3 regions of the Methylobacterium sp. WL64 genome follow, and region 3 is predicted to be linked to each of the others. Evidence: predicted binding sites of a transcription regulator. Region 3 holds the regulator's gene; each other region holds the start of a gene.

Region 1 (3,277 bases), on a different contig from region 3:
TGCGCTTCCAGGGGGCTACCGGCCAGCTCGAGAACGTCGCCCGCGTCCGTGAGGTCCGCCGCGACATCGCCCGCGTCCGCACCCTGCAGCGTTCGAAGACGCTGCAGGCGTCCAAGAGCTGACAGGGGCTTAGGAGAACACCATGCCGAAGCGCGTCCTGCAGGGCACCGTCGTCAGCGACAAGGGCGAGAAGACCATCGTGGTGAAGGTGGAGCGTCGCTTCACTCACCCGGTGATGAAGAAGACCGTGCGCCGCTCGAAGAACTACCATGCCCACGACGAGGCGAATGTCGCCAAGGTCGGGCAGACGGTGTTCATCGAGGAGTGCCGCCCCTTCTCGAAGACCAAGACCTGGAAGCTGGTCGAGGACCAGGCCTCCGCGGTCGCCGAGGCCGGCGAAGCGGCCTGATCAAGGGAAGCGGCGGTTGCGGGTTTCCGCGTCCGCCTCGACGTAGCTGGAAGTTGGGCGGTCGGGACGTTGCACCGGATGCGGTGCTTTCTTCCCTACCCGGCGTTCAGTACGACAAACGCCCGGACGAAGCTCGACCCTCATAGGGCCGGATTCGCGCCGGGCGTTGTCGTTTCTGGGGCGTGGTCTGGATCGGGCGAGAACGGTCGATCCAGGCCCGGGACGATCAAAGCTTTAGGGGGCATCGACCTTTCTCGGGTGCAAGGCGGAGCCCTGCGAGGCTCGCGAGACTGGCTCGAACCCCGCTGAACCCTGCCAAAGGGCTCCAGCCCTTTGGCATTCCGCTTGTCTGCCGTTCGTCAGGCCTCGCCTTCGTCGAGGTCGTCCTCGGTCGGCTTGGCATTTTCCAGGATCTTCTCGGCGACGAGGCCGGAATTCTGGCGGATCGAGGCTTCGATCTTGCCGGCGATCTCAGGGTTGTCGCGCAGGAACCCCTTCGAGTTCTCGCGGCCCTGGCCGAGGCGCTGGCTGTTGTACGAGAACCAGGCGCCGGACTTCTCGACGATGCCGGCCTTCACGCCGAGGTCGATGAGCTCGCCGACCTTCGACACGCCCTCGCCGAACATGATGTCGAACTCGACCTGCTTGAACGGCGGCGCGACCTTGTTCTTGACGACCTTGACGCGAACCTGGTTGCCGATCGCCTCGTCGCGGTCCTTGAGGGTCGAGATCCGGCGGATGTCGAGGCGCACCGAGGCGTAGAACTTCAGCGCGTTGCCGCCCGTGGTGGTCTCCGGGCTGCCGTACATGACGCCGATCTTCATCCGGATCTGGTTGATGAAGATCACCATGCAGTTCGAGCGCGAGATCGAACCGGTGAGCTTGCGCAGGGCCTGGCTCATCAGGCGGGCCTGGAGGCCGGGCTGGCTCTCGCCCATCTCGCCCTCGATCTCGGCCCGCGGGGTCAGCGCGGCGACCGAATCGACCACCAGCACGTCGATGGCGCCGGAGCGCACCAGCGTGTCGGTGATCTCGAGCGCCTGCTCCCCGGTGTCCGGCTGCGAGATCAGCAGGTCGTCGAGATTGACGCCGAGCTTACGGGCGTAGATCGGGTCGAGGGCATGCTCGGCGTCCACGAAGGCGCAGACGCCGCCCTTCTTCTGGGCCTCGGCGATGGTGTGCAAGGCCAGCGTCGTCTTGCCGGACGATTCGGGGCCGTAGATCTCCACGACCCGGCCGCGGGGCAGGCCTCCGACGCCGAGCGCGATGTCCAGGCCGATCGAACCGGTTGAGACGGTCTCGACCTCCTGCACCTTGTCGTTCTTGCCGAGGCGCATGATCGAGCCCTTGCCGAAGGCACGCTCGATCTGGGACAGGGCGGCGTCGATCGCCTTGGACTTGTCCTTGTCCACCGGGGGCATGTCGACCACTTTCAATGCAGGCTGGGCCATCTGGCGGGCTCCTTATGAAGGGGTTGCGCGCCATTCACAACGCGCGTCAACACGGCGTTTGTGTACCCGTTTTGTTCTCATTCTGCAAGGCCGCCGGACATGGGAACGCCGCCCGGATGGGGCGGCGCTCAGGTTCTCGGTCGGGCTCTTTTTGCCGGAGCGCCGTCAGTCGGCCGCCATGGTCTTCTTCACGGTCTCGACCAGCTGCTTGAGGCTGAACGGCTTGGGCAGGAAGTTGAAGGCTTCGCCCTCGGGCAGGTTCTTGCGGAACGCGTCCTCGGCGTAGCCCGAGACGAAGATCACCTTCAGGTCCGGCTGGCTCTTGCGCACCTCGCGCAGCAGGGTCGGGCCGTCCATCTCGGGCATCACCACGTCCGAGACGACGAGGTCGATGGGCTGGCTGCCCTCGCGCACGATCGCCAGGGCCTCCAGGCCGGAGGCGGCCTCCAGGACGGTGTAGCCCCGAGCCGACAGCGCCCGGCTGTTGACCGCCCGGACGGGATCCTCGTCCTCGACCAGCAGGATCGTCCCCTGCCCGGTATGGTCGGCAGCGGGCTTGCGCGGGGCCGGCTTCTCCGGTGCCTTCTGGGTGCCGGTGCGATCGACGGAGCCGGGCGGCTTGGCCGTCGCCGGCATGTCGGCCCGGGGCAGGGCCGGAACCGCGGGGGCGGCCTCCTCGGGCTCCGCGACGGGCACGTGCCGCGGCAGGTAGATCCGGAAGGCGGTCCCCTCTCCGATGGTCGATTGCACGTCGATGGTGCCGCCGGATTGCTTGACGATGCCGAACACCGTCGAGAGCCCGAGGCCGGTGCCCTTGCCGATCTCCTTGGTGGTGAAGAAGGGCTCGAAGATCTTTTCCATCAGCTCGGCCGGAATGCCCTGGCCGGTATCGCGCACCTCGATCAGGACGTGGTCGCCCGCGGGTGCGCCGCCGCGTCCCTCCACGGCCGCAATCGGCCCCGGATCGGTCACGTTCTCGGTGCGGATCATCAGCTTGCCGCCGTCCGGCATCGCATCGCGGGCATTGACCGCCAGGTTCACGATCACCTGCTCGAACTGGTTGACGTCGGCCTTCACCGGCCAGACGTCGCGGCCGTGCTTCAGCTCCAGGGCGACGCGCTCGCCGAGCAGCCGCTTGAGCAGCAGGGTCAGCTCCGAGAGCCCCTCCCCGACATTCATCACCTCCGGACGCAGGGTCTGTCGGCGCGAGAACGCCAGGAGCTGGCGGACGAGGCCCGCCGCCCGGTTGGCGTTCTGCTTGATCTGCATGATGTCCTGGAAGGCCGGGTCGGTCGGCCGGTGGCTCGCCAGGAGCAGGTCCGAGTAGCCGATGATCGCCTGGAGGACGTTGTTGAAGTCGTGTGCGATGCCGCCGGCGAGCTGGCCTACGGCGTTCATCTTCTGAGCCTGGGCGACC
Region 2 (3,277 bases), on a different contig from region 3:
GGCGCTCAATGAGAACAAGGTCGCGCACAGGATCTTGCCGATCGTGAGGGTTGTGAGTTCGAACCCGGCAAATGTTAAGGGTTGCCCACGAGACATCGGCGTCGATTCCATCATGGTTTTGATGCGGCGCCGGGCAAATTTCGATCTTGATCTGGAACAAATCCAGAGATCTTACGGCGTAATAGCCTCTCTGGATCCAGAACATGACGTTTTCATCTTGGTTTCATGACACACGTCATCAGCCCGCGTGCCTGGTTCAGGATCATTGTTCGTCACGACTTTCAAATACATCTCGACCGACGCCCGACGATGACGCGGCTGTCGGCCGAATCCGGCTCTCCGAAGCTTGAAGCCAGCGGCAGGCCGAAGTCATAAACGAAGGCCCCGTTTCGAGCCGCCCGCATCGGTACGGCGATCGCGGCGCCTGAGAGCTTCAGAACAGGGCAAGTTGCGCCCCGGGCTTGCGGAACGCCGCCGTGTTCAGCGCCATGCGCCCGAACGCGAAGCCGAGCCGCCCGCCCGCGAGACGGACCCGCCGGCCGATCATCTCGGCATAGGCCCCCTCCCCGCGGAATCTGTGGCCGAAGCGGGGATCGTTCTCGCGGCCCCCCCGGGCCTGCGCCAGCAGCGCGAAGGCCCGGGCCCGGCGCTCGGGGTAATGCTCGGAGAACCAGTCGGAGACGAGGTCGGCGACCTCACCGGGCAGGCGCAGCAGGGCATGGCCGATGCGGCTGGCGCCATGATCGCGGGCTCTGGCGAGGATCGCCTCGATCTCGTGGTCGGTCAGGCCCGGGATGATCGGCGAGACGTTGACCATGACGGGCACGCCGGCCTCGGACAGGCGCCGCATCGCGGCCAGCCGCTTCTCCGGCCGCGGCGCTCTGGGGTCGAGCAGGCGGGCAAGGCGCGGCTCCAGCGTCGGCAGCGACACCGCCACGAGCACGAGGTTGTCCGACGCCATCTCGGCCAGGATATCGAGGTCGCGCAGAACGAGGTCGGACTTCGTGGTGATCCCGACAGGGTGGCGCGCGGCCTGCAGCACCTCCAGCACCGCCCGGGTGATCCGGTGCTCCCGCTCCACCGGCTGGTAGGGATCGGTGGCGGTCCCCAGCGCGATCGTCTCCGGCTGATAGCCGGGCGCGGCGATCTCGCGCGCGAGCAGCTTGGCGGCATCGGGCTTGACGAAGATCCGGGATTCGAAATCGAGGCCGGGCGAAAGGCCGAGCCAAGCATGGGTCGGGCGCGCGTAACAGTAGATGCAGCCGTGCTCGCAGCCGCGATACGGGTTCACCGAGCGATCGAACGGGATGTCCGGCGAGGTATTGCGGGCGATGATCCGCGTGGCCCGCTCCAGGGTCACCTGCGTGCGCAGGGTGGCGGGTTCATCGGGCTCCCAATCGGGGTCCCGGAAGACCTCGCGCATCGCCCTCTCGTACCGGCCTGTCGGGTTCGCCGTGGCACCGCGGCCGCGTCGGGCCTCCGGGGGCAGCGTGCTCGATCCCAGTCGCACCGGTGCGACGGGTGTCGAGCCGTTCGGAATCTTAGCCATGCGCGCCGCCCCGTGTTTCACGTGGAACATAGCGCGAACAACGCGACGCCGACGCCTTAATTTCAGGCAAACGCCCCGGCGCCCGGGCGAGACGACGACGCCCGGTTTACCGCCGCGCAGAATCGTCTATGGGCGCGCAGATGCTCTCCGCGGTGACCTACCTGGCCGACCCGGCCGATCCGGACGCGATCGATCGCCTCGCCGACACGCTCAGCGTGTTGGTGTCGGGCGTGGCCGGCGGTCTGGTCGGCGACGCCGTGATCGTGACCGGCCGGGAGAGCGACGCGGCGGAAGCCATCGCGGACGCGACCGGGGCAGCCCTGGTGCTCCACCGGGGCAGGGATCCCTATGGGGCCGGGGCCGCGCAGGCGCGACGGGATTGGGTGCTGTGCCTGGAAGCCGGGGACGTTCCGGCCGAAGGCTGGATCCGCACCCTCGACCGCTTCATCGGCACCGCCCGGCCGGAGACCGGCCTCGGCCGCCTCCACCGCCCCGCCTCGGGTTGGACCGGCCGGGTCGTCGGCCGGCTCGACGCGCTCATGGGCGCCCGGCAGGCCCGGGCCGGCGACGTGGTGCGGCGCGAGGCGCTGCGGGCCGGCGCGGCATTCGCACCCCGCCTCAAGGTCCGGCCGCTCATCGCCCGCATCGACAGGCCCTGATCGACAGAATGTCGCAGCTCGACTTATCGTTATTGGCGGAAAGTTTTGGAAAACTCCTGGCGCGACAGCAGAAAACTTGCTGAATAAGTGTTTGCCGGCGCATCCGGATCCACTTCGCGCCGCCGGGAGGGATGCGAAGATGGACTCCTCGGGCCTGATGGGGCGGAAGTCCGTCGACGACATCCTGGAGAGCGGCGAGGGCGAGCAGCAGCTCTCGAAATCGCTCGGGGCGCTGTCGATCACCGCGATGGGCATCGGCGCGATCATCGGCGCCGGCATCTTCGTGCTCACCGGCACGGCGGCGGCCCAATATGCCGGGCCGGGCATCATGCTGTCCTTCGTGCTCGGCGGCATCGCCTGCGCGTTCGTCGGCCTGTGCTACTCCGAGATGGCCGCGCTGATCCCGGTGGCGGGATCGAGCTACACCTACACCTACGCCACGCTCGGCGAGTTCTTCGCCTGGCTGATCGGCTGGGACCTGATCCTCGAATACGCCATGGGCGCGGCCACGGTGGCGGTGGGCTGGTCGGGTTACGTCACGAGCCTCCTGAAGGACGTCGGCCTCGTGATCCCGGCCCGGTTCGCGCACGCGCCGGGCACGGCGATCGACGGCGGCGGCACCGCCCTGTTCAACCTGCCGGCGGTGGTGATCGTGGCGCTGATCACGATCCTGCTGATGCGCGGCACCAAGGAATCGGCGCGGTTCAACAACATCATGGTGGCCGTGAAGCTCACCGTGGTGGTGGCCTTCATCGCGCTCGGCTGGGGCCATGTCGACACCGCCCACTGGAGCCCGCTGATCCCGCCCAACGCGGGTACCTTCGGGGAGTACGGCTACAGCGGCATCCTGCGCGGCGCGGGCGTGGTGTTCTTCGCCTTCATCGGCTTCGACGCGGTGTCCACGGCCGCCCAGGAGGCGCGCAAGCCGCAGAAGGACATGCCGATCGGCATCCTCGGCTCGCTGATCGTCTGCACGATCCTGTACGTGCTGGTGGCCGCGGTCCTCACCGGGCTGGTGCCCTACAAGGAGCTGAACGTCCCCGACCCGATCGCCAAGGGCGTCGACGTG
Region 3 (3,277 bases):
GGTCATCGCCCGACTCGGCGGTGGACGGCGCGCGTGACAGGCTTTGTTGCTGCGCCAGGGCGGCGGAACGATCCGACCGGGTGGCGGCGCCGTCAGTCCTCGAAGACGTCCCCGACCAGCCGGCGCACGAACTGGAACGCCTCCGTCGCCCCCGCGGCGACGCGTTGCTCCCCGGTCTCCCGGAGTTCGACCCGGTCGAGGGCGGCCGTGAAAAGCCGCCAATGCAACCCGCGTCCTTCGGGATGTCCGGCAAGATGGCGCGCACCGTGGGTTTCCGACAGGCCGAGCGCCCGGGCCTCCTTGAGCAGGATGGCCGCCCCGAGATTCGAGCCCTCGGCGACGTAGAGCCAGCCCAATCCCTGCGCCGGTTCGATCGTCCCGAAATGTTCCTCGGACGCGCCGTCAGGGACGGGCGCTCCGACATCGCGCAGATCCTGCTGGATCAGGGGCAGTCGGCGCCTGCCGTCGAGATCGGGCAGGACATGGGCGAACGCGCCATCGCGATAGACTCGATCGACGACCGCATGGAACCTGTACTGGATCTGGAGGAACAGCGCGTAGCGCTCCAGGCTCGCGAACGGCTTTGCCGCCATGATGCGCCGGTCGAGCTGATCATGGGCGGCCGCGGTCGCCACTCTCAGGCGCTTCACGCGGCTGCAGGTCTCGGCGATGTCGGATGATGCGGCGTCCATGCGATCTATGTCTGTCGTCCGGGCAAGGTGCCGTGGGCAGACGTGAGCGGCCCGCCGCGCCACTCTGACCGTCCCAGCCTATGGACCATTCCGGCGATTCAGGTCACCAAGGCTGGCCCGGGATCGTGCCGATCCTGCCAGACCGGTTCTGCCATGGCGGCGCGACCGCGTCACGGCACACAACGGCCGCATCCGCACATCGCCGATCGATCAAGCTCAGCCGATCACGCTTGCGGAACACTTGCGGAACGTTTAACGTGTTCGTGATTTGTTTCCGCGACCGCATCGATGCGGTCCTCCAAGCCGCGAGTCCCCCGTCGATGCTCACGCGCAAGCAGCTGGACCTCCTGCGTTTCATCCAGAGCCGCATGCAGGAATGTGGCGTCCCGCCCTCGTTCGACGAGATGAAGGACGCCCTCGATCTGAAGTCCAAATCGGGCATCCACCGGCTGATCACGGCCCTCGAGGAGCGCGGCTTCCTGCGCCGCCTGCCGAACCGGGCGCGCGCCATCGAGGTGATCCGCATCCCCGAGAGCCTGTCCCAGGCGGCTGCTCCACCTGCGGAGCCCCGCCGCTTCACCCCGAGCGTGGTCGAGGGCGGGAAGTCCAAGCTGCCGGCGCAGCCGGCGACCGCCCGGATGATCGACGACGGCGGCCGCGCCATCTCGATCCCCGTGATGGGCCGGATCGCGGCCGGTACGCCGGTCTCGGCGATCCAGAACCAGAGCCACGCCATCACCATGTCGCCGGACTTCCTGGCCGGCGGCGAGCATTACGCTCTCGAGGTCCGCGGCGACTCGATGGTCGATGCCGGCATCCTGGACGGTGACCTCGTGGTGATCCGCAAGCAGGATACGGCCAATACCGGCGACATCATCGTGGCGCTGATCGACGACGAGGAGGCGACGCTCAAGCGGCTCCGCCGCCGGGGCTCCTCGATCGCCCTGGAGGCCGCCAACCCGGCCTACGAGACCCGCGTGCTCGGGCCCGACCGGGTCCAGATCCAGGGGCGGCTCGTCAGCCTCGTCCGCCGCTACTGAAGGGGTTCGGCCGGCGCGTCGCCAGGCGCGGCCTCGGAACCGGCGACGTCGGCCTCGGCCGGGATCGGCTCGGAGGGTGTTACCACTTTCGGTTGTGGGACAGGCGATGGCCGCGAAGCCGGTGATGCCCGCCAAGGCACGGTACGGCCCGTGTCGCGGGTATAGCGTGCCGTGAAGCCATCCCGGTCGGCCCGGAGTGCGACGGCGCCTCGTTCGGCGAGCACCCGGCGGTCGATCACCAGCGGCCCCGTGCAGGTGGGCGGCGCCGCGAGCCGCGAGATCAGCAGGGCCGCCCGGGCGCAGTCCTCCGTGAAGGCGCGCCGGTCGCGGACCAGGGCGACGGCGCGGCCGTCCGGCAGGCTTGCGGTGCAGCCGAGCCGGTCGCACCGTCCGACAGCCGACGAAGCCTGGATCACCGCCTTCGCCGATCGCCCGTCGCCATCCGCTTTCAGCCACTGCTCCATCACGAAGGCCGAAGGATTGCCGAGGGCCCACAGGACTCCGTCCGGTCCACGCACGGCCGCACCACCGCCCTGCCGGTCGACGTACAGGTCGAATCGCTCCGGAACGACGGCGAGGCCGAGCCCGAGCAGGGCGGGCGGCAGGGCCAGCCAGCGCAGTCGCGATACCGGCAGCGTCGCCAGCAGCAGCCCGGCCGCCAGCAGCATCAGCGCGCCGGTGCCGAAGGCCGGCAGCACCAGGACGGCCCGATTGAAGCCGGCGATCAATTCGGAGATCGCCAGCATGCCGCCCACCGCCTGTCCCATCAGCCACCAGATCGGCCGGTCCAGGGCGAAGGGATAGGCCAGGATCCCGATCACCGCCGCCGGCATCACGACCAGGGAGACCAGCGGCAGGGTAAGGGCGTTGCCGATCAGCCCGAACGGCTGGACCGTCTGGAAATGGTAGGTCGCGAACGGCGCCGTCGCGACCTGTGCCACCAGGGTCGTCGCGAGGGTGCCTGTCACGGCCGAGAGGCCGGTGCCGACGAACCGCTCGATCCGCCCCGCCCCGGGACGCTGGAACAGGCGTCCGTCGATCAGCCGCGCGCAGGCGATCAGCCCGGCCACCGCCCCGAACGACATCTGGAAGCTCGGTCCGAGCAGGCCCTCGGGTTCCCGCGCCAATGCTATCAGGGCGGCCAGCGCGAGGTTGCGCATGGACAGCGCCGGCCGGTCGACCAGGATCGCGCCGAGCATGATCAGCGTCATGATCAGCGAGCGCTCGGCGGCGATGTCCCAGCCCGAGAACGCGCAATAGGCGGTGACGCCCAGCATCGCGAACCCGGCGGCGATCTTCTTGATCGGCCAGACCAGCGCGCAATACGGCACCAGCGCCAAGACGGCCCGCACCAGCCAGAACACCACGCCGGCGGCCAGCACCATGTGGAGGCCCGAGATGGAAACGACGTGATAGATGCCCGCCGCCCGGAGCGCATCGTTGGCGGCCGGTCCGATCAGGCCGCGCTTGCCCGTGACCAGGGCCGCCGCCACGGCCCCCGCTTGCCCGCCCTCGGCCTGCGCGATCCGGCGTGTCAGCGCGTTG

Evidence for each region. The regulator LexA, encoded in region 3, represses DNA repair genes until DNA is damaged. The targets are predictions, from matches to a motif close to TGTTCNNNNTGTGTTCNG.
Region 1: recA (recombinase RecA) is a predicted target of LexA. The motif match lies at 1,922-1,939, and genes of this name have one in related genera.
Region 2: FV242_RS11610 (PA0069 family radical SAM protein) is a predicted target of LexA. The motif match lies at 1,572-1,589, and genes of this name have one in related genera.

Annotation. Positions count from the first base shown of each region.
Region 1 covers NZ_VRVA01000115.1:5,100-8,376, forward strand. Annotated here, with positions in the region: gene rpmC (50S ribosomal protein L29) at 1-122, shown strand, start outside; gene rpsQ (30S ribosomal protein S17) at 143-409, shown strand; gene recA (recombinase RecA) at 769-1,860, opposite strand; gene cckA (cell cycle histidine kinase CckA) at 2,026-3,277, opposite strand, start outside.
Region 2 covers NZ_VRVA01000019.1:2,364-5,640, forward strand. Annotated here, with positions in the region: gene FV242_RS11605 (methyl-accepting chemotaxis protein) at 1-96, opposite strand, end outside; gene FV242_RS11610 (PA0069 family radical SAM protein) at 434-1,549, opposite strand; gene FV242_RS11615 (hypothetical protein) at 1,678-2,208, shown strand; gene FV242_RS11620 (amino acid permease) at 2,348-3,277, shown strand, end outside.
Region 3 covers NZ_VRVA01000069.1:4,085-7,361, forward strand. Annotated here, with positions in the region: gene FV242_RS22585 (biliverdin-producing heme oxygenase) at 93-692, opposite strand; gene lexA (transcriptional repressor LexA) at 1,013-1,732, shown strand; gene FV242_RS22595 (ComEC/Rec2 family competence protein) at 1,726-3,277, opposite strand, start outside.